Regions from separate parts of the Vibrio diazotrophicus genome, predicted to be linked through region 2. Evidence: riboswitches for the same ligand, from Rfam matches in the RefSeq annotation. Region 2 holds a riboswitch; the other holds the start of a gene.

Region 1 (11,621 bases), 860 kb from region 2:
TAACATACAGGTACTAAAATCGATACCTTGTTCTGCCATGTACGCTTTTAGAAGTTGAGGATAGGTCGTTGCAATACGTTTGCCTTTAAGATCTTGTGGGCCGTTGTATTCCACATCTTTGTCGATTGCGATTGAAAGACGGCAACCGCCAAAGTCCATACGACGTAGGTCAACGAATTCGCTTGGCTGGTTTAGAGCAATACGGTCATAACGGGTTTCTTCTAACACGTTTTCACCAACAAAACCCAAGTCAACCACGCCATCCATAATCAAACCTGGGATATCGTCATCACGAACAAGAAGCAGGTCAATTGGCATATTTAACGAGTGAACCACTAAACGTTCGCCCATAACATTAAATTTAACCCCACATTTCTTTAGTAGGCTCTGGCATTCGTTGCTTAAACGACCTTTCTTTTGGACTGCTATTCTTAGGCGTTGTGTTTGCATTACATTCTTCCTTCGTAAAATATTGAAATCTTTAAGTTTTAATTAATCTAGATAGTAAAAAACCCTTGAGAGATTGGTCTCCCAAGGGTCTAAAATCTTAAAATTACTTTGATTTAACCACCGGGAGAATCCTGTCTCCCGGGTATGCGTACATCTCCCGAAAGACTCTTAGGGATGATGGTGATGATGAATATTCATGACAAAATTACGCATACTTAATTACACCGAATGTGTTCACTGGATTGCCTTCAACACTATCTAAGCTCGTCTCATTTTTCAACAAAAAATTTCACTTTTTTCCATCTTTTTCTGGTAGCAACTTTTCGAGCATAAAAAAGGAGGCCGAAGCCTCCTTTAATTTCCTGAAATAAAAAGCATTAAGCTTCGTTACAGGTCACCAACTTAGATTTTGCCAATGCGTTAAATACAAAGCACACTGCGATAAATGCCACTGTGGATGCAGCCAACGAAGCCAGCACTGATAGCGTCATACCAAGAACAATGAAACCAACGCATGATACACCTGCGACAGCTAGAGCATATGGAAGCTGAGTTGCTACGTGGTCAATATGATTACAACGAGCACCAGTTGAAGACAGAATAGTAGTATCTGAAATTGGTGAACAGTGGTCACCAAATACAGAACCCGCTAGTACCGCGCTCAGCATAGGTAGCATCAGAGCAATTTCAGTTGCGCCTGCCATGTCGCCCGCGATTGGCAGCATGATACCGAACGTACCCCAAGATGTACCGGTAGAGAACGCCATAATACCGGACAATAGGAACAAAATAACTGGCAACCAATGCGGGTCGATGTTGCCTTGAGCTAACGAAGAGAGGTACGCGCCCGTTTTCATGTCACCGATTACTGAACCAATTGTCCAAGCAAAGACAAGGATTAGAATCGCACCAAACATCGATTTAGCACCAATCCACAGCGTACGTGCAATTTCAGTGATCGCGATACCTTGTTTAACTACGGTGAACAGAGCAACCGCTAAACCGACTAAACCACCGTAAATAAGTGATGTACCAACATCGGTATTTTCAAACGCACCTAGTACGTTGAATGCTTTGCCATCAGCGGCTAGTTCTTGACCACCGGTATACAGCATTGAACCAACGGTCGCGATAATCAGTAATACGATTGGGAAAATAAGGTCTGAAACTTTACCCTTTTCACTTTCACGGATATCAAGCTCATCATTTAAATCGCGAGCTTGTTCGTCATTCTCAGACATATCATCATCGAAACCTTGGCCTTGAGAAGCATTGATTTCGTGTTGGCGCATCTGACCGATATCCATTTGGAACCATACAACTGCAAACACCATTAATAGTGCAAATACCGCATAGAAGTTCATCGGAACCAAACGCAGATAAGCACCAAGCGCAGAATACTCAGTAATACCGTGTGATACCAAAATGCCGCCGATGATAGTCATGATGTATGCGCCCCAGCTTGAAGCAGGCATAACAACACACATTGGTGCAGCAGTAGAGTCTAGGATGTAAGCCAGTTTAGCGCGTGAAACATAAAAGCGGTCAGTAACAGGACGAGAAATTGAGCCAACCGCTAAGCTGTTGAAGTAGTCATCAACAAAAATGAAAACCCCTAAAAACGCAGCAAGTAGCTTTGAACCACGTTTGCTTTTCACGCGAACTTGGGCCCACTCGGCGAATGCACGAGTACCGCCAGAAAGCGTTAATAGTGCAGTCATCATTCCCAGCAGCAGCAAGAAGCCAACAATACTCATATTCCAAGTATTCAGGCCACCGTCTTCAACAAATACGTTTGTTACTTTGGTGCCGACATAACTAATTGCATCACCAATGGAGTAATCAGCAAGTAATAACGCGCCAAGGGCGATACCCATTCCAAGAGAAACAAGTACACGACGAGTAATAATAGCGAGACTCAACGCCACTAACGCAGGGACTAGTGACAAAGGAGACGAAGCAAAATCTAATAAATTCATGATCTTCAAAAACCAATAATATTTCGGTTAGAGATCTACTGCAGATAAACCACATCGAATATGTTCAATGCGATTAATGTTGAACTAAGCGAAAGGGAAGTGAACACTCCACCCAACCCTACAGTAGCGCTCCATAGTTTAACAACAATATAGACTATGGCAGTGTTGCCCCTATTCGATGACAACCCCAGCTAGCAGATTGATGGCCTGACTAACTTCGGCGATATGGCCTTTCTCCGGTATTCATTGGCATCACCCCAATACTGGATACTGATCAACATCGCTCCTCTACGTCGAAGATAGAACAATTACCTACGCAAACTTATTATTGCGTGATTATTGAGCATACTCCGCTTTAGGTGTGACGTATTGTACTTAACAAAACTGTCAATGCAACATACAATTTCATTTTTCATCACCTCTATTTATTCACAGCGTGAATGAATTATATTTCATAACCTAACTCATAGAGTTTTAGACCTAATTACATTAATTGCATAAAAATAGTCCGTACCTGACGCTCTGAAGTCCTAATATTACCTTTCTTTTTTTAAGGCTAAGTTTTAAAAGGCTAACTTTAATTACTACCTATGGTGGAAATTTCAGAATATTTACATTAATGTTGAATTAATTATATTGTAAGAACTAATAAGTCGGTTTATTATTACCCCGTTAATTATTTAATTAAACAGGATTAAGAAATGTCGGAAATCACTAAAACTCTATTAAATATTCGTAGTCTTCGTGCATTTTCACGCGATCTAACTTTAGAGCAACTTGAAGAAGCGCTTGATAAATTAACGATCGTAGTTGAAGAGCGCAGAGAGTCTGAAGAAAAAGAACAAGCTGCTCTAGCTGAACAAGAAGCAAAATTAGCAGCAATTGCTGAGCAAATTGCTAATGACGGTATTGATGTTGAAGCATTAATTTCTGCTCTTGCTGGCGAAACAAAATCTAAATCAAAAGCAAAAGGCAAACGCGCACCTCGTCCAGCAAAATATAAATACATGGACAATGGCGTAGAGAAAACTTGGACAGGCCAAGGCCGTACACCTTCAGCAATTCAAAAAGCTTTAGATGAAGGCAAATCTCTAGAACAATTCGAAATTTAATTTTCTAGTTATCAAAAAAGGCTCCGAATTCGGAGCCTTTTTTATACCTATTATTAAATCATATTGATAGATGTAACTTTATTCAGGCTAGCGTTATCTTTCCCAATACGCTTCTTCTAAGCTATCTTCACGCTCAGGAAGACCTCGAGATAAACGAGGAGAATGCTGAGCTAGCACTTCATAACTTACACGGTTTGCATATTTACAAACTTGTGAGAAAGAAGAATAGGTTAAGAAATTATGTTGGTGCTTACTTGAATTAGGCACATTACCTTTATGATATTTATTAGCTGCCATGTCATGAAGCAATGCAGACAAAGCAGCATCACCTGCCCCATTCGTGTTCTTAATTTTCTCTGGACCACCCATATAAGGTGAAATATGAGAATAAACTCGAGTTGGATTTTCGCAGCTCAGTCTTGTTGCTGGGCGACTAAATTCGAAGCGATTAAACTCTGGAATCGCACCCGGCAATAATGGTAAAGAAGTCTCTCTTTTACTTTCTTCTTCGGTATAACCCGCCATATATAAACCAACAGGCCCAGCGGTACATAAAACTAAATCAACCCAATCTAATGCTTTATCCGATGCCATTAATGGATCACTTTCACCCGTTAATGCTTCTGCTTCATCTTCATTCATTGCAACAACAGAAACGTAATCACGCAAAAATTCTTGCCAATATTTAGGATCATCCTGAATAACGAATTTTGTTCCTAATGTTAATACAACTGGCACGTCATACTTCTTTGCATATTCAATTGCGCGCATTGTAGCTTGTGGCATTGGGTCGCCTTCTTTACAACGAACCAAATATGCGGTGATCACTAACGCAGATGCATTTTTAAATATTTTTTCAGGAATGCTGTCTGGGTGAAGTTTATTCATTTGGCCTTCGCTAATTGCAAAAGTACGCTCACCGTCTTCTGTAATTAAAGCGAAACAACGCCCGATTGCTCCGTCAACACCTTGCAGATAATTTAGATCCATCCGGCTAGAGGTATTACATAAATAACGATAACCGTAGCTGCCAATTTTAATATCTTGGCTCATCACACCCAATAGCGTTGAACGGTCATCGGCTAGCACAGAATAATTGTGCAAGGTATTGCCAATAGTTCCACCCGCAAATTCATTTTTGATTAAACCATTTTGCTTTAACTCAGTGTATAAAGCTTCAGCGGTCTCATCATCAATCACTAAAGAGTGACCTTTGCTCAGGCCATAACGCTCAATGAGTTCGGAATCCACTTTCGCTTCAATATCAACCAAGGTCTGATCAATACCGATAATATGTGTGCGAGATAATCTCTTATTATCTTGCGCTTGGATAACTAATGGATCACGTGCATCGACTGGAAAGTAATGCTTTGACTTACGTTGGCCAGGAAATTTCATAACGATAATTTAGGTGCGTGAGAAGAAAAGAGCCGGAATTTTACCCTGCGTCCAGTAAAGCGGCAACTCAACAAAGGATAGCAAACGTTTACGTAGTAAAAGTTTTTTACACAAGTCTTTTTTACAACGATAGTAGATAACGATTACATTTCTATTTCCCACATCAATGAAGCTGAAATACACCAAATCAGAAGTGTGAACTCAGTCTCTGATCTGTCCTCAAAAAAGTCTTTCTGTTAGAATCTGCGTCCAAGTCAATCAAGTGGTATTAAGTCATGTCAGATAACCGCAACGCAAACAGCCAAAAGAAAGTCATTGTAGGCATGTCAGGTGGCGTTGATTCTTCCGTTTCAGCATATCTTCTTCAACAACAAGGCTATCAGGTAGAAGGCTTGTTCATGAAGAACTGGGAAGAAGACGATAACGAAGAATATTGTACGGCAGCAGAAGATCTTGCCGATGCACAGGCTGTCTGCGACAAACTTGGTATCTATTTACACACGATTAATTTCGCAGCGGAATACTGGGACAATGTGTTCGAATATTTCTTAGCGGAATACAAAGCGGGTCGCACACCAAACCCAGACATTCTTTGTAACAAAGAAATCAAGTTCAAAGCATTTTTAGAGTTTGCAGATGAAGTGTTAGATGCAGACTATATAGCTATGGGTCACTATGTTCGTCGCACTTTCGTAGAAGAGGGTGAAAAGCCACAAATGCTACGTGGTAAAGACAATAATAAAGACCAAAGCTACTTCTTATATACGCTGAGCCACGAACAGGTTGCACGCAGTTTGTTCCCAGTCGGTGAATTAGAAAAACCAGAGGTTCGCCGTATTGCTGAAGAGCAAGGTTTAATCACTGCGAAGAAAAAAGATTCAACCGGTATCTGTTTTATCGGTGAGCGCAAATTTACAGACTTCTTGTCTCGCTATTTGCCTGCTCAACCGGGTAAAATTGAAACCCCTGAAGGTAAAGTTATTGGTGAACATCAAGGCCTTATGTACCACACATTAGGGCAACGCAAAGGCTTGCACATTGGTGGTCAAAAAGGTGGCGGCGGTAACGAAGACCCATGGTACGTAGCAGAGAAAGATCTTAAACGTAACGTACTTATCGCAGTACAAGGCGCAGACCATCCGTTATTGAAATCATACGGATTAATGGCTTCACAACTTCATTGGGTTGATCGTACGCCAGTGAAAGAAGCGTTCCGTTGCTCAGTGAAGACACGTTACCGTCAAACTGACATTCCTTGTACCGTTATCCCTGTGGATGACAACAACATCAAGGTGATGTTTGATGACCCACAAGTCGCAGTTACCCCAGGACAGTCTGCTGTTTTCTACCAAGGCGATGTATGTCTGGGTGGCGGCATTATTGAACAACGTATTTGTTAAGGAGTATTTACGTGGCTAACACAATTTATGACCGAACTATCGCATTTGCTGGAATTTGCCAAGCTGTCGCTTTAGTGCAAAAAGTAGCGAAAGACGGTTACTGTGATTCAGACGCGTTTGAAACTTCACTGCGTGCAATTTTAGCAACCAATCCAAGTAATACTATTGGTGTTTTCGGTAGCGAAGCTGATTTGAAGGTCGGTCTTGAGTGTCTGGTGAATGGCATAGACAGCACCCCTTCAGGCAGTGCTATCACTCGCTACATAATTAGCTTACTGGCTTTAGAACGTAAGTTATCCAGCCGTAGAGATGCAATGTCTCAACTGGGTGATCGCATTCAAATGATTGAACGCCAAGTTGAACATTTTGATTTACTTGATGAACAGATGATCAGCAACCTAGCGAGCGTTTACCTCGATGTGATCAGCCCTATCGGCCCTCGTATTCAAGTTGCAGGTAATCCAGCGGTATTACAGCAAACCGCAAATCAACAAAAAGTGCGCGCACTACTGTTATCCGGTATTCGTTGTGCAGTGCTTTGGCGCCAAGTCGGCGGCCGACGTCTCCATCTGGTCTTCGGACGCAAGAAGATGGTTGATCAAGCCAAGATATTACTGGCTAGAATGTAATCGTTAGCTCGCACCATGCGAGCTAATTTTTTTACTCATCGTTTTTGAGTAGCAGAAATCTCGCGCAAACGTTTGCGCAATATTCGTGACAATTGCCATTGATACTGGTATAAAGCACACGAAATTTAGAAACCAATTCAGGAGAAGATCATGGAACTGTCAGCATTGACTGCTGTTTCACCAGTAGACGGCCGTTACGGCAGTAAAACTATTGCACTACGCAGTATTTTTAGTGAATTTGGCTTACTTAAATACCGTACTATCGTTGAAATTCGCTGGTTACAGAAGCTTGCAGCAACAGCTGAGATTGCAGAAGTTCCTGCATTCAGTGAAGAAGCAAACAAATTCCTTGATAGCGTTGCAGCAAACTTCAGCGAAGCTGATGCACAACGTATCAAAGATATCGAACGCACAACTAACCACGACGTAAAAGCAGTGGAATATTTCTTAAAAGAAAAAGTTGCTGGCGTTCCTGAGCTTCACGCAGTTAATGAATTCATTCACTTTGCATGTACTTCTGAAGACATCAACAACACGTCTCACGCTCTGATGCTTAAAGAAGCTCGTGATTCGGTTATTCTTCCTGAAATCCGTAACATTATTGATGCTATCCGTGGCTTAGCGGTTGAATATCGTGATATCCCACTTCTATCTCGTACTCACGGCCAGCCTGCTTCCCCATCGACTATGGGTAAAGAGATGGCGAACGTTGCGTACCGTATGGAACGTCAATACAAGCAAATCGCGAACGTTGAAATCCTAGCGAAAATCAACGGTGCTGTAGGTAACTACAACGCACACCTTTCTGCTTACCCAACGGTTGATTGGCACAAATTCAGCGAAGAGTTCGTTACAGAATCTCTTGGCGTAACTTGGAACCCGTACACAACTCAAATCGAACCTCACGATTACATCGCTGAGCTATTTGATGCCGTGGCACGTTTCAACACGATTCTTATCGACTTCGACCGTGACGTTTGGGGCTACATCGCTCTAGGTCACTTCAAGCAAAGAACAATTGCTGGCGAAATCGGTTCTTCAACCATGCCACACAAAGTTAACCCAATCGATTTCGAAAACTCAGAAGGTAACTTAGGTCTGGCAAACGCTGTGTTTACTCACCTAGCACAAAAACTGCCTATCTCTCGCTGGCAACGTGACCTTACAGACTCAACGGTACTACGTAACCTAGGCGTGGGCGTGGGTTATGCAATCATTGCCTACACGTCGACTCTGAAAGGTATCAGCAAGCTAGAAGTGAACCGCGAAGCTCTACTGGCTGAACTGGATAAGAACTGGGAAGTTCTAGCAGAGCCAGTACAAACAGTGATGCGTCGTTACAGCATTGAAAAGCCATACGAGAAGCTAAAAGAGCTCACTCGTGGTAAACGTGTTGACGGTGAAGCAATGCGTAACTTCATTGATGGCCTAGAACTGCCAGAAGAAGAAAAAGCGCGTTTGAAAGAAATGACACCTGCAAGCTATATCGGTCAAGCGATTGAACTAACTGACAAGCTATAAGCTGTAATTAGATTAAGAAAGGGAGGCAGCGCCTCCCTTTTTATTTGCCATAAGTTTATTTATTGACTCTTTTCGAAGAACAGCGTTACCCGCCCCACTTCAATGCCAAATTTTTTAATCTTGGTGATGTTAAATACCCGAGTCTCATCTTGACGGTAAAGCCAGTCATCAAAAGTCACCTCAATTTCACCATCGTCCATTTTTAACAAGAAATCATACTTCCACTGAAGTGCATTGCCGACTTCCTGCCCGATAGCGTCACCAATAACATCGTCAGCTCGCCCAAGATAGAAACCATTCGACGAACGCTGAATTGCCCAAACCCGTTGGCTCTTCTCGCCATCGTCAAAGACAAAATCTTCGGTCAGTGTCAGAGTGTTACCGATAATATGCCCTTCAATATCCACTTCAAAGCGTCGAGTCTGCTTGTCGGTATAATCTTGCACCATTCCCCAAGCTTTCGTGTTGCCCTCGAAATAGCCGAACAGGTCGAATTTCGGTTCGCTTTGATGATAATCCGATAACTCGGCGCTGCATGCTGTCAATAACAGCAATACTGACGCCACAAAACTCTTTTTAACCCAACTCATCATCGATTCATCCCTAATAGTTGTTGGCGCAAGGTTTGATATTCCGTTTTAGGTGATAACCAAATGGCTAAAAACGCATCATTCAGTGACTCATCGTCTATCGTTCCCACCACTTTCTGTTCACCAGCGTTGGAAATATAGACGAACTCACCCGCAGTGCCATCCGTAACATAAATCAGCTTTTCACCGGTTTTCACACTGGGAAATATAGTTGTTAATTTTGGCATCCAAGAGCTGATCTTCTCATCACTGAAGCCTTGTTTTTGCCATTGTTCTTCTGTTGCTTCGAGCAACTGAGTACTACTGATATCCCTGAGATAGCGAATTTCCAACGCTACGGGATGCGGTGAAATATCACCCTCTAGTTTGTACTTGCCATCTGGCGAACGTAACTGGGAGGAGTAAATATCCAGCCACAGCCAAGAGAGCGTCGCCTGACCGACAATTGGCCACTGTTGCCATTGACGAACAACATCATTTGTATTTCCCGTTGCGCTGACATTAGCGCTAACGAGTACTATCAGTGTCAGGATTATTGACCGAAACTGAGCAATCATTAGTAAACACCCTCATGATTAACCACGCTACACCAGCCCATTGCAGAGTTAATACGACTAGTGAACCTACAACGGATAATGAAAATTCAACCGCTGAAAATTTATATCCAGCCCAGTAACTCAAAGCGCCACAGACGCCGACAAACAGCATCACCAAGCCTTTACGGTATTTGCTTAAGTGCGGTACCCATTGCCTTGCGTACCAGACAAACACCAACCAGAGAGCGGCTAGCCACACAGGTACGTGAGCGCTTTTAAATACCAATAGGCCAAATGCGCTATTAAAGGAATCTAAAGCAATTCCTCCGACACCAAGCGCTAATATCCTGCCAATGTCATCACGGCTTGAATAGGCAGCGTAACCTAACGTCACTAGCCCCAAAGCCAAAGTCAGCCACTGAAAGCGCTCCTGTCCCAGAACTGCGAGAAACCAGATTATCTGGAACCAGAGTGATACGACAAATAGGCGCCCCACAGTTAGCCTCGTTGCAGCGTCATATGTATGGTGCTTATGGTTCGCGCGTTAAAGCCACCTTCGCAATAGCAGAAATAGTAACGCCACATACGAATAAAGCGTTCGTCATAACCGAGCAGTGACACTTGCTCAAGTGACTGTTCAAAACGCAGCCTCCAGTCTTTCAGGGTTTGAGCATAATCGAGCCCTAAATCAAAAATATCTCTGGTAATCAAATCACTATGCTGAGTAGCCGTTTGAGTCAGTACCGTAACCGACGGTAAAAAACCACCCGGGAAAATATATTTCTGAATAAAATCAACATTATTGCTGTAATAGTCGTAACGCTGATCGGCGATGGTAATCGCTTGTATTGCCATTAAACCTTTTGGTTTTAGTAGCGACTGACACTTCTTGATGTAAGACTTAAGATACTGCTTACCCACTGCTTCAATCATTTCGATAGAAACCAGCTTATCGTACTGACCTTCCAACATTCGGTAGTCTTGCTTAAGTAAAGTGACGTGGTCACCTAAACCTGCGCGCTCAATTTGCTCTTTCGCATAACTGTATTGTTCTTCCGAGATGGTGGTGGTGGTGACATGGCATCCGTATGTTTGAGCCATGTAAATCGCCATAGCGCCCCAACCTGTACCGATTTCAATTACATGGTCACTCGGTTCCAGTTCTAACTGCTGGCAGAGGCGTTCCATCTTGTTAATCTGCGCTTGCTCTAATGTGTCATTTGGCGATGAGTACAACGCACTTGAGTAGAGCATTCGTTTGTCTAGGAAGGTCTTGTAAAGTTCATTTCCCAGATCATAATGCGCTTCGATGTTTTCTTTGGCCTGATCAACGGAATTTCGTTTGAACCAATGGCCAACCTTATACGCCCACTGCGTCAACCAACTGCTGCGTTGCTCGATTCTGTCTAACGCACTCATGTTTTTCGCCATAAGTTCCATTAGAGCCGTTAGATTTGGGCTATCCCACCAGTCATCCATATACGCTTCTGCGGCTGCAATGCTGCCACCTTTCAATAGTCGCGAATAAAAATCAGGATGTTTAACCCAGATCACTGCATGAGGTTCATCTTGATTTTTATGACCAAACTGCTGCTGATTAGACGCCTGATCAGAAAAAGACTCCACAATCGTTAAGCTGCCGACATCCAAGTACTGCAAACATTTAAATGCAACGTTGCGAGCGCTTTTCTGCCACGCAGATAAGCTGGTTGGCATATCCATAGAAGTCACATTTATCATTGCGTATTCTCCTTACTACGATTGTTTTCTTTTTTTTGTGTGTTCGGATGATCATGAATCGGCACACCTTTCATCCATAGTTTCAGCGCATGCCAGTAAATTCCTAATGTCACTTTTATCGCCATAACCGGCGTTTTTGCTAACAAAGCAAGCAAACCTTTGGTGGTAAATTCTTGGCCTTTCATAGCCAGTGTTGCGTCGAATGCTTTACCTTCGCGATGACATTCCAAATGCACCATTAGAGACTCAGTCAACGGCTTTAACTT
Region 2 (11,621 bases):
TCTTGATTACGAAAGAACGCGTGAACAGCACGCACGTAAAAAGCCGAAGAGCCGCCCTGTGACTTTAGAGCAAGCCCGAGCAAACAAGGCTGCAATAGATTGGCAGATATACACACCACCGGCACCAGTTAAACCGGGTATTCATGTATTTAAAGATTTTGATGTTTCAGTCTTACGTCAGTACATCGACTGGACACCATTCTTTATGACTTGGTCGCTGTCTGGAAAATATCCTGCAATTCTTGACCATGAATTGGTCGGGGAAGAGGCCCGTAAGCTGTTCAAAGATGCGAATGACTGGATTGACCGTATCGAAAGTGAAGGGCTTATGAAGGCGAACGGTATTTGTGGTCTGTTCCCTGCGGCAAGTGTGGATGACGACATTGAAGTGTATGCGGATGAATCACGCCAACAAGTGATTAAAGTGCTGCATAACTTGCGTCAGCAAACCGAGAAGCCAAAAGGTGCGAACTACTGTCTGTCCGATTTTGTGGCGTCTAAGCACAGTGGCAAACAAGACTGGATTGGTATGTTTGCTGTGACAGGCGGTATTGGTGAACGTGAACTGGCTGACGACTTCAAAGCCAAAGGTGACGATTACAACGCGATTATGGTTCAAGCGGTTGCTGACCGTTTGGCAGAAGCGTTTGCTGAATATCTGCATATGAAAGTGCGTACTGAGATTTGGGGTTATGCTCCTGATGAAAATCTAAGTAATGAAGAGTTGATTCGCGAGAAGTATCAGGGTATTCGCCCTGCTCCGGGTTATGCGGCTTGCCCTGAGCATACGGAGAAAGGTGCGATTTGGGAGCTATTAGGCGTTCAAGAGAAGATAGGTATGGAACTGACAACCAGCTACGCCATGATGCCGGGTGCATCTGTTTCTGGCTGGTATTTCTCACATCCTGATTCTCGTTACTTTGCCGTTGCTCAGATCCAAGGTGATCAAGTTCAGAGTTACTCACAGCGTAAAGGCTGGGACATACTTGAAGCTGAAAAATGGTTGGGTCCTAGCATTAACGGTTAGGATTACCGAGCATAGAAACGAAAAAGGTCACCGCTTGGTGACCTTTGTTTTACGTGTGAGTTATCTGATTATCGATTCTCGAACAGATCCAAATGTAGCTTCTGAATAACGGCTTTAGATTCAGGAGCATCGACGAGGAAGCAAAGGTTGTGGTCGCTTGCTCCGTAGCAGATCATACGCAAGTTAAAATCACCTAAGGTGCTGAACACTTCTTTCGCATAGCCTTTGGTTTCCATATGGTTACCAATCAATGCTACTAGGCAAAGGTTATGCTCAACTTCTACAGTACAAAGCTCTTGTAACTCTTCTCTTGCTTCTTGTGGCAGCTCAGGCGCACCGCCTGATGTGTCCGTTTTATCTAGCGTCAGCGACACACTGATTTCAGATGTGGTGATAAGGTCTACCGAGATTTTGTATTTTGCCAAAACTTCGAATACTTTCGCTAAGAAACCATACGCATGGAACATCTTCGCACTGCGTAACGTCACCATAGTTTGATTGCAACGTAGTGCTAGCGCTCGGAACTGCGGTGAGTTCTCGACTTGTTGACGAATCCAGGTGCCACCTTTTTCTGGCTCTTTAGAAGAACCGACAAAAACAGGGATTTCATGACGCAGCGCAGGCACCAGTGTTGAAGGGTGTAGGATCTTCGCACCAAAGTTCGCCATTTCAGAGGCTTCACTAAAGCTGATCTCTGGAATTGGCGCAGCTTTAGGTGCAATGCGAGGATCTGTTGTGTAAATTCCCGGAACATCCGTCCAAATCTCTAAGCCGGAAGCTTTTACCGATTCCGCAATCAGAGCTGCAGAGTAATCACTGCCGCCACGACCAAGTGTTGTGGTATTACCTTGTTCATCAGAACCGATGAAACCTTGAGTAACCACCACATATTCCGCACAAAGTGGTGCAAGTTTTTCTTGAGCCAGTTTCGCGATCTCTTCGATTTGTGGTTCGGCTCGGCCGTAATGGCTGTCTGTTCTTAATACTTCACGAATATCAAAGCGAACGGCATTAACACCGCGCTCACGCATTAACTGGGTCAAGATATACGTCGACATCAGTTCGCCGCAAGCGACCAAATGATCTGTCAGCTTTTTGCTGGACTGAAATGATGCAGCTTCGGCAGCGCTAGCGATGCTATCTAGCATCGAATGAACTTCTTTTTCTACTTGGGTCGGTTCAGACAATTGGTCGATAATCGAATCATGAATATCAGCCAACTGTTTCATGATGCTTAATCTTTGGTCTGCATCCTGAACGCCATTAGCAAGTTCAACAAGTAAGTTCGTTACGCCAGAGCAAGCACTGCTGACGACTAATCGTGTTTGTGGGTTATTTTCGATAATTGCAGAGCAACGGCTCATTGCTTCAAAATTTGCAACACTTGTTCCACCAAACTTGGCGACATTGAATGCGCTCACTACATTTCTCCCGGACTTCCTAGAAATAAAAAAGGTTGGTAATCCAACTTCCAATGTTTTGAAGAGAGTTTCTTAGAGCAAAATAGAGGGGAGTAACAACAGGCAGGTTGTATAAAATTCCTCAGAAGCTCTTCATCAGCATAGCACCGATGACAGTTGAAGGGATTCAACCCTGACAACCGATAAACCAAATCCACAACTTTGATTTATCTCGGCACTGCTCCCCCTGAATGTTTTGTTTTGGAGTTGAGGCTCCACAAAACATCTGCCTGGGCAGTGCTCCTCTTCTGTTATCCCATCCTGCTTAGTGTTGTATCTGTGCGGCTACGATTTGTGCTCAAATCAGCTCACGTATACAACCCTAATGAGTAAGGGATAAATAGCTCACTCATTGAACGGTTTTGTGAAACTGTTGTCAATTGTAAATTTGTGATAAATGAAAATAAATGTGTCGAAATTGTCAGGCAGCATAGACCTCTGTCGAATTGTCGCCGTCTTGATTCTGCCGTACTCTACATTTTCGTACGTGAAAGCTTATTACTAATAATAACTGGGAGCACCTATGACTATACAAAGCTTCATCCCTCCGCACCGAACTCTTATGGGACCAGGTCCTTCGGATATCTCTCCTCAAGTATTACAGGCTCTTAGTCGTCCAACTGTTGGGCATTTAGACCCGTTGTTTGTCGCTATGATGGATGAGCTAAAGGTGCTACTTAAATATGCTTTCCAGACTGAAAACGAGTTCACCATTGCGGTATCAGCACCGGGTAGTGCGGGTATGGAGGCGTGTTTCGTCAATTTGGTTGAGCCCGGCGATAAAGTGATTGTTTGCCGCAACGGTGTCTTTGGCGAGCGTATGCGTGAAAATGTTGTCCGTTGTGGCGGTATTGCTATCACAGTCGATGATGAGTGGGGAACGCCAGTCTCTGTTAGCAAAGTAGAGCAAACCATCAGCCAACATCCCGATGCAAAAATTCTTGCTTTCGTCCATGCTGAAACATCAACAGGGGCTTTGAGTGACGCTCAAACACTTGGCGCTTTGGCTAAGCAAAATAATATGCTGACGATTGTTGATGCCGTGACTTCATTAGGTGGCGTTCCACTGCTGGTGGATGAATGGCAATTGGATGCAGTTTATTCTGGAAGTCAGAAGTGCCTTTCTTGTGTGCCGGGGCTATCTCCTTTGACTCTGTCAGCAACAGCGATCGAAAAGATCCAAGCGAGAAAGACGCCGATCCAAAGTTGGTTCTTAGATCAGAGTTTAGTGTTGGGGTATTGGAGTGGTGGTAATAAACGCAGCTATCATCATACTGCGCCCGTGAACAGCTTATACGCACTGCACGAAGCATTGCTGATTTTGAAAAATGAAGGGTTGGAGAATGCTTGGTCTCGTCATCAAGCGATGCATGAAAAACTCAAGCTTGGTTTAGAACAAATGGGTTTCAAATTTGTGGTGGAAGAAGGATATCGCTTACCACAACTGAATGCGGTGTATATTCCAGAAGGTGTTGATGACGCTAAAGTTCGTAGCCATCTTCTCAATGAATACAATTTGGAAATTGGTGCAGGGCTCGGTGCGTTAGCTGGTAAGGCGTGGCGTATTGGTGTTATGGGTTATGGCGCCCGTTCTGAAAATATCGCTTTGTGTCTCAGAGCACTGGAAGAATCTCTTACTCAATAAAACTTTGGTTAATAAAGGTGGCTTTTGCCACCTTTCTTTTTACTCAATATCTGTCTCAGATTGCTCCGAGTTATCGAATAAGCTCTGGTATTGTATATGGCTAAAATCTAATTCAGGAAACAGAAACTCGGCCTCAGTTTTAGTTTGTTCAGCTCGGCTGGTATCGCCAATTGCTTGATAAGCCATGATCAACTTCTCATACAATCCTGGTCTCGGTTTGCTTTGAATAATCTTCAAAGACCAGTCGATATAAGGCTGGATGTACTCGTATTTCTTCTCGTTTAACCCTAGATCTAAATAAGTGCTGTACATCTCCCAATCCAATCTGTCTTTGATGAGCACTGGATTGACGACTTTATTCAATATATCCAGTTGCTTTGGGTTGGATGTTTCAAATTTAGTCAGGTAGAAATTGGTATGCAGCACACTCACCATATAAAAACAGGTGACGATTGGCAGAGTCAAACTTGTGATTCGTAATAGTGTTTTGCTGAGTTTGCTAAAACGAAACACACGATATTTCGCTACGCGCTGGTCAATCCAGAACAGTAATATCATGAAGGTTAACCAGTGAATGCTTGACTGGTAGAAAGGTGCATCGACTAGGCTGTGAATGACGATTGGCAGTAACAAAGCGAACATGGCCAATCGGGTACCTTTCTTCGCTGAGTATATCCGAATCAGTACAAAGCTCGCCGCTAAAGCCATTCCTAATACGGGTAATAATCCGCCTTCAATCCCCCAAAATAGAAACTCATTATGAGGATGTTCCATCGATGGAATTCCTACTTTGTAGTTTGGATTGAGTTGATGTTGTCTAGCGGTATACAGGATATAACTTGATTCAAACTTACCGTAACCATAGCCTGTAAATGGCTTTTCAATCAGCATATCGATGGATTGAGGAAGAACGCTGCTATAAGGAACGGATGAAAGGTAAGGCTCTACATCGCGATCTTGATTGTGGGATAAATACAGCGCACCTAGGCCAATGATTAATCCTGAAACCGTTGCTAAAACCCAGTTTATAAAACGTTGACGAGGTGAAAAACGATACAGATATGGAAGAATAAGTAACACACCTACTACAGCAGATATCCAACCAACCAGAGAATGCAAGACGATTATTAGTGGGATAGAAACCACAGGCGTTATGTACAGTAAGCTCACTTCACTGAGTTTTTTATTGTATTTTTTCGGTTGGCGAGCCAATAAGTACCCTGAAAGCACTAGACCGGTAGTAAGGAAGCTGGCCATGGCATCAGGGTGCTGAAAAATGCCGTAAGGCAGGTTTTTTACAGTGTCATACTTAAAGATATTGTCAGCGTGTAAAACGCTGAATTGATAAACACCAAATAGAGCTTCAATGAGGCTAGCAAAGACAACAAACAGAAGTAACTTCTGTTTGTTTTTATTACTGAAATGAAATTGTTGTAGTACTAAGAAAAGTGAAAATCCAGCCCATAAACCAATGATTCTGGTTAATTCGTTGTACCACTGCGCGTTAGCAAAAAACAGCGGAAGCGTCATGATCACACAGCAGATCCAAAGACCGATAGTCAGTTTGGAATATCTCAAACGCTGATAGCTGCTCATTTGATATAGGCCGATTGCTAAGGGAATACTGATAGCAATCCAAGTCGCTGCATTGAAGGGTAACGACAATCCATCACCGCCTAAATTGGGCATAAAAACGTGCATTGCTATGAGATAAACAAAGCTAACCGCTATCAGGAACGGTTTGTTTTTAGGCACACTCGGTGCTTGTGGTTCAAGTTGTGTTCCGCTTAACAGCAAGGTTGCCATAGGGGGTTCAATGTCCTTTACGAAGAAACCTGCTTTATTGGAGCAGGCAAATTAGGGCTGACAGGCCCTAATTTACCGTTTTTTTTCAGTTTCTACAGATTTTTTCTATTTCAACATCGGTTTTAAGAAACGAGCGGTATGGGAAACTTTGCTTTTCGCCACATCTTCAGGAGTACCTTCCGCAATAATTTCACCGCCACCTTGCCCACCTTCGGGGCCCAAATCTACTATCCAGTCTGCGGTTTTAATCACATCAAGGTTGTGCTCAATAACGACAACTGTGTTCCCGTGATCACGCAGACGGTGCAATACATTGAGTAGTTGTTGAATATCATGGAAATGCAAACCTGTGGTTGGCTCATCCAAAATATACAGTGTTTTACCAGTGTCACGTTTGGACAGCTCTCGCGAGAGTTTGACGCGTTGAGCCTCACCACCAGACAATGTCGTAGCAGACTGACCAAGCCGGATGTACGACAAACCTACGTCCATTAGCGTTTGCAGTTTACGTGCTATCACAGGTACTGGCTCAAAGAACTCATGAGCGTCTTCAACGGTCATGTTGAGAACTTCATCAATCGTTTTGCCTTTGTAACGAACTTCTAATGTTTCGCGGTTGTAGCGTTTTCCTTTACACACATCACAAGGAACGTACACATCGGGTAAGAAGTGCATTTCAACTTTGATTACGCCATCGCCCTGACACGCTTCACAGCGACCACCTCGAACGTTAAAACTAAAGCGTCCCGGCTTGTAACCACGTGAACGAGACTCTTGCGTGCCTGAAAACAGCTCACGAATTGGAGTGAAAATACCGGTATAGGTCGCAGGGTTTGAGCGAGGTGTGCGGCCTATAGGACTCTGGTCAATATCGATAACTTTATCGAAATGCTCTAATCCTTTTATCGATTTGTATGGCGCGGGTGTTGATGTGGTTGCGCCATTTAATGCGATATGCGCGATATTAAAGAAAGTATCGTTGATCAGTGTTGATTTACCTGAACCTGAAACTCCTGTTACACAAGTAAATAATCCGACTGGGATAGAAAGATTGACATCTTTTAGGTTGTTGCCAGATGCACCAAGAAGCTCGACTGTTTTCTTCGCGTCTTTTGGTGTTCTCTGTTTAGGTATTTCAATCTCTTTCACACCACTTAGGTATTGGCCTGTAAGGGAGTTCGGGTTGTTTATGATATCCGTAACATTACCTTCAGCCACTACGTTACCACCATGTACACCAGCGCCAGGGCCGATATCAATCACATGGTCAGCCATGCGAATGGCATCCTCATCATGCTCAACCACAAGAACGGTATTTCCCAAATCGCGCAGATGTTCTAGGGTTTTTAACAATCTTTCGTTATCTCGCTGGTGGAGACCGATGGAAGGTTCATCGAGTACATACATCACACCAACCAGCCCTGCGCCAATTTGGCTCGCTAAGCGGATTCGTTGCGCTTCACCACCAGAGAGTGTTTCTGCACTGCGCGATAAGTTTAAATAGTTCAAACCAACATTGACCAAAAACTGCAAACGATCATTCACTTCTTTCATGATCTTTTCTGCAATTTGAGCTCGCTGACCTTCAAGTGTCAGAGATTGAAAAAACTGCAGCGCATCAGCAATGCTGAGTTCTACAACTTGCGGTAGTGGTGTGTCATTGACGAATACGTTGCGAGCTTCAAGACGTAAACGCGTACCCTCACAATGGCTGCACGGTTTGTTAGAAATGTATTTCACTAACTCTTCACGAACCGAATTGGATTCAGTATCACGATAGCGACGCTCGAGATTATTGAGAATTCCTTCAAACGGATGACGCTTAACGCGGATGTCACCCCGGTCATTGATATAGTTAAATTCGATTTCGGTGCGACCAGAGCCATGAAGAATGATCTCTTGGATTTTCTTGCCCAGTTTGTTGAAAGGCGTTTGCAAATCAAAGTCGTAATGGGCCGCTAAAGAGCTGAGCATCTGGAAGTAATAGTAGTTCTTTTGATCCCAACCGCGAATTGCGCCTTCAGCCAAACTCAGTTTCTCATCCTGAATCACTCGACTTGGGTCAAAATACTGTTGTACACCAAGACCATCACACGTTGGACATGCACCAGCCGGGTTGTTGAATGAGAACAAGCGAGGCTCAAGTTCACGCAAGCTGTAACCACAATGTGGGCAGGCAAAGTTGGCTGAGAATATTTGCTCCTCGCCTTCCTCATCCATCGGGGCAACCACAACGTTGCCGCCAGAGAGTTCCAGAGCTGTCTCAAATGATTCGGCTAGACGTTGTTGCAAGTCAGAACGCACTTTAAATCGGTCAACTACAACTTCAATCGTGTGCTTTTTATGCAGTTCAAGCGTCGGTGGATCGGACAAATCGCAAATCTCACCATCAATTCGTGCACGAATAAAACCTTGAGCCGCTAAATTTTCCAGAGTTTTAACATGCTCACCTTTACGCTCTTTCACGATAGGAGCAAGCAACATCAGTTTTGAGCCTTCAGGAAGCTCTAATACTTTGTCAACCATTTGGCTGATTGTTTGAGCGGCAAGCGGAACTTTATGTTCTGGGCAACGAGGTTCACCAACACGAGCAAACAGCAAGCGCAGATAATCGTAGATTTCGGTAATGGTGCCCACTGTTGAACGCGGGTTGTGTGATGTCGACTTTTGCTCAATAGAGATCGCCGGCGATAGACCTTCAATATGGTCTACATCGGGCTTTTCCATCAAAGACAGGAACTGGCGAGCGTAGGCAGAGAGAGATTCAACATAACGTCTCTGACCTTCGGCATATAAAGTATCAAAGGCTAAAGATGATTTCCCTGAACCAGAAAGTCCGGTAATGACGATCAGCTTGTCACGGGGAATCGTGAGATTGATATTTTTCAGGTTATGGGTTCGAGCACCACGTACTTCAATTTTGTCCATTTGATTTGCTCTGTCTTTGGCTTCGTTAAAGGCTAAGTCGAGCAAGTATTACATAGAGTGAGAAATGTGCAAGAAATACTGGATATAAAAACAGTTAATCAATAAATAAAGAGCCGCTTGATTGCCGCTCTTTTGAAGATTATTGGCGATGAGTATTAGCTCTTCTGGGTAGAGTGTTTCGCTAAAGCAACTTGTTGTTCGTTTTTCTTGTATAAATTTTCAAAACAGTAGTTTGTCGCTTCGATATAACCTTCTACGCTACCGCAATCAAAGCGTTTACCTTTAAATTTATAGGCCAAAACGCAACCTGATTTTGCTTGTTTTAATAGCGCGTCAGTGATTTGGATTTCACCGCCTTTGCCTGGCTCAGTTTGTTCGATTAACTCGAAAATATCAGGAGTTAGAATATAACGACCAATGATAGCCAGATTGCTTGGGGCTGTACCCGGTTCTGGCTTTTCTACCATGTCATCCACGCGGAAAAGGTCGTCTTTGATCATTTCACCCGAGATCACACCATACTTGTGTGTTTCGTCTGCGGGAACTTCTTGTACTGCAACGATTGAACAGCGGAATTGGTTGTACAGTGCTACCATCTGTGCCAGAACACCTTTCTCTTCATTGACACAAAGATCATCCGCTAAAACAACAGCAAAGGGTTCGTCTCCCACGAGCTCTCTGCCTGTGAGAATCGCGTGCCCTAAGCCTTTCATTTCTCGTTGACGAATGAAAGTAAAGTTAGCCGTTTCGATAATGTCTCGGATATCAACAAGTAGGTCTTCTTTGTTCGTTCCTTGGATTTGGTGCTCAAGCTCGTAGTTCATGTCAAAGTGATCCATGATCGAATGCTTACCTCGACCCGTCACAATACACATTCCGTTCATTCCGGCTTGAATTGCTTCCTCTACACCATATTCAATTAGAGGTTTGTTTACTACTGGCATCATTTCTTTTGGCATTGATTTGGTTGCTGGTAAAAAGCGAGTGCCGTAGCCAGCTGCCGGAAATAGGCATTTTTTGATCATTTTTTCGCCCTGCTAAACTATCTGTTTTTGTCTTAAAACGGAGTTGTCATATTTAAACATAGATTTACTGCAGACTTTAGCATGATACTTTCGTGAGATTCAGCACATTCTGCGTCATGAAAATGAAAATGTGCTGAAAGGCGCATTTATGAAAGTAGATTTTGATTTGCCCAACTGATGGCTTGAACTCGGTTTTTCACCGAAAGCTTTTTAAATATCTGATACAAATGAGACTTCACTGTAAACTCGCTGATAAAAAGACTTTCTGCCATTTGCATATTTGATGCCCCAGTCTGTAAGCAACGCAAAATCTGGATTTCTCTTGCTGTGAGGTCAACCGAAGCTTGTGCGTGGTGGGCCTGAAAATGATATCGGTAATAATGTAGAAGCTGGCTTGATGCATGACGTGGAAGCCAATTTTGTCCGTTGATTATTTCTCCCAAGCCTTCACAGATACTCTCGGGAGTATCATCCTGATAAAACAGCCCTTTTAAGTTACCAAAAGTGAGCAATTCTTCTGTATGCAGCCTTTTATCAACGTTAAACAGAATCGTTTCAAAGTGAGGACTCGTAATCTTTAACGCTTTTAAATTTTGTCTAATCAGATGATGTTCCTGATAGTTAATCAGCAAAATTTTGTGTTTATCTGTGTGATAATTTCGAAGTAACTGCTCAGGGAGAATTTGAGGTATTGGCAAAGCAAGAAGTTCTAGAGCTTTTTCTAATTGCTCAGGGACGCATGTGTCGTCCATGCAAAGAAAATATATGGTTCTGGCATAGTTGTGTTTTGGCATGGATTATTCCTTAGTAGGATGCGGTGAAATGCGTCAACAATGCCTAAAATTAAAAGATAGAGCGAATTGGGATAGCGAGTTTGCGTGGGATTTCAATCGATTGAGTAAATGAGTTTTATATCAAATTGCAAATGGAAGATTTCCCCCGAAAATTAGAAGCTTAAAAATGAAATTGGAATGAGTTTTTGATAACAATTCGACCGGACATTTAAGCTCGAGAAAAAGCGTGTTATCCTAACTGACTGTTTGAAATTTTTTCAAAAATTATACGATTTAAAGACGGAGCGAAACATGGCAAGCCGTGGCGTGAATAAAGTAATTTTGGTGGGCAACTTGGGTGGAGATCCTGAAGTTCGCTATATGCCAAGTGGCGGTGCTGTTGCAAACATCACCATTGCAACGTCAGAAACATGGCGTGATAAAGCAACGGGCGAACAGCGTGAGAAAACTGAGTGGCACCGAGTTGCTCTTTATGGAAAACTTGCAGAAGTAGCGGGTGAGTACCTGCGTAAAGGTTCTCAAGTTTACATTGAGGGTCAGTTACAAACTCGTAAGTGGCAAGATCAAAGTGGTCAAGATCGTTACTCAACAGAAGTAGTTGTGCAAGGTTACAACGGCATTATGCAAATGCTTGGTGGTCGTCAGCAACAAGCTGGAGGCGCGGGTCAAGGTCAACCTCAGCAACAAGGCGGATGGGGGCAACCTCAACAGCCAGCGAGACAGAGCCAACCAGCGTATCAGCCAGCTGCTCAGCAAGCACCTCAACAAGCTCCTCAGCCTCAATACAATGAGCCGCCAATGGATTTTGACGACGACATCCCGTTTTAATTGTCTCGATTTTAAAAAAGCCGCAATTTTGTGGCTTTTTTTATATACTTAGCGCACTGTTTACATAATTTTTGCGAGCAGCCTTCTTCGATGAATAATGCCACCCAT

What was found. A riboswitch is a leader RNA that binds a small molecule or an ion and turns the genes downstream of it on or off. The one in region 2 is predicted to bind lysine.
Region 1: it holds a riboswitch for lysine, as region 2 does, so the genes downstream of both, AAGA51_RS09445 (Na+/H+ antiporter NhaC family protein) here and lysC (lysine-sensitive aspartokinase 3) in region 2, are expected to answer to the same signal.

Annotation. Positions count from the first base shown of each region.
Region 1 is NZ_CP151842.1:2,067,152-2,078,772, forward strand. Features, by position in the region: gene hisG (ATP phosphoribosyltransferase) at 1-450, opposite strand, end outside; His leader region at 504-640, opposite strand; gene AAGA51_RS09445 (Na+/H+ antiporter NhaC family protein) at 828-2,429, opposite strand; lysine riboswitch at 2,546-2,728, opposite strand; gene AAGA51_RS09450 (H-NS family nucleoid-associated regulatory protein) at 3,131-3,541, shown strand; gene AAGA51_RS09455 (inosine/guanosine kinase) at 3,635-4,939, opposite strand; gene mnmA (tRNA 2-thiouridine(34) synthase MnmA) at 5,215-6,339, shown strand; gene hflD (high frequency lysogenization protein HflD) at 6,351-6,968, shown strand; gene purB (adenylosuccinate lyase) at 7,119-8,489, shown strand; gene AAGA51_RS09475 (DUF3833 domain-containing protein) at 8,549-9,079, opposite strand; gene AAGA51_RS09480 (chalcone isomerase family protein) at 9,079-9,636, opposite strand; gene AAGA51_RS09485 (DUF2878 domain-containing protein) at 9,587-10,111, opposite strand; gene AAGA51_RS09490 (SAM-dependent methyltransferase) at 10,114-11,355, opposite strand; gene AAGA51_RS09495 (DUF1365 domain-containing protein) at 11,352-11,621, opposite strand, start outside.
Region 2 is NZ_CP151842.1:2,930,181-2,941,801, reverse strand. Features, by position in the region: gene metH (methionine synthase) at 1-1,027, shown strand, start outside; gene lysC (lysine-sensitive aspartokinase 3) at 1,096-2,448, opposite strand; lysine riboswitch at 2,566-2,743, opposite strand; gene AAGA51_RS13555 (pyridoxal-phosphate-dependent aminotransferase family protein) at 3,011-4,132, shown strand; gene AAGA51_RS13550 (PglL family O-oligosaccharyltransferase) at 4,172-5,938, opposite strand; gene uvrA (excinuclease ABC subunit UvrA) at 6,044-8,866, opposite strand; gene galU (UTP--glucose-1-phosphate uridylyltransferase GalU) at 9,022-9,891, opposite strand; gene AAGA51_RS13535 (LuxR C-terminal-related transcriptional regulator) at 10,038-10,685, opposite strand; gene AAGA51_RS13530 (single-stranded DNA-binding protein) at 10,977-11,513, shown strand.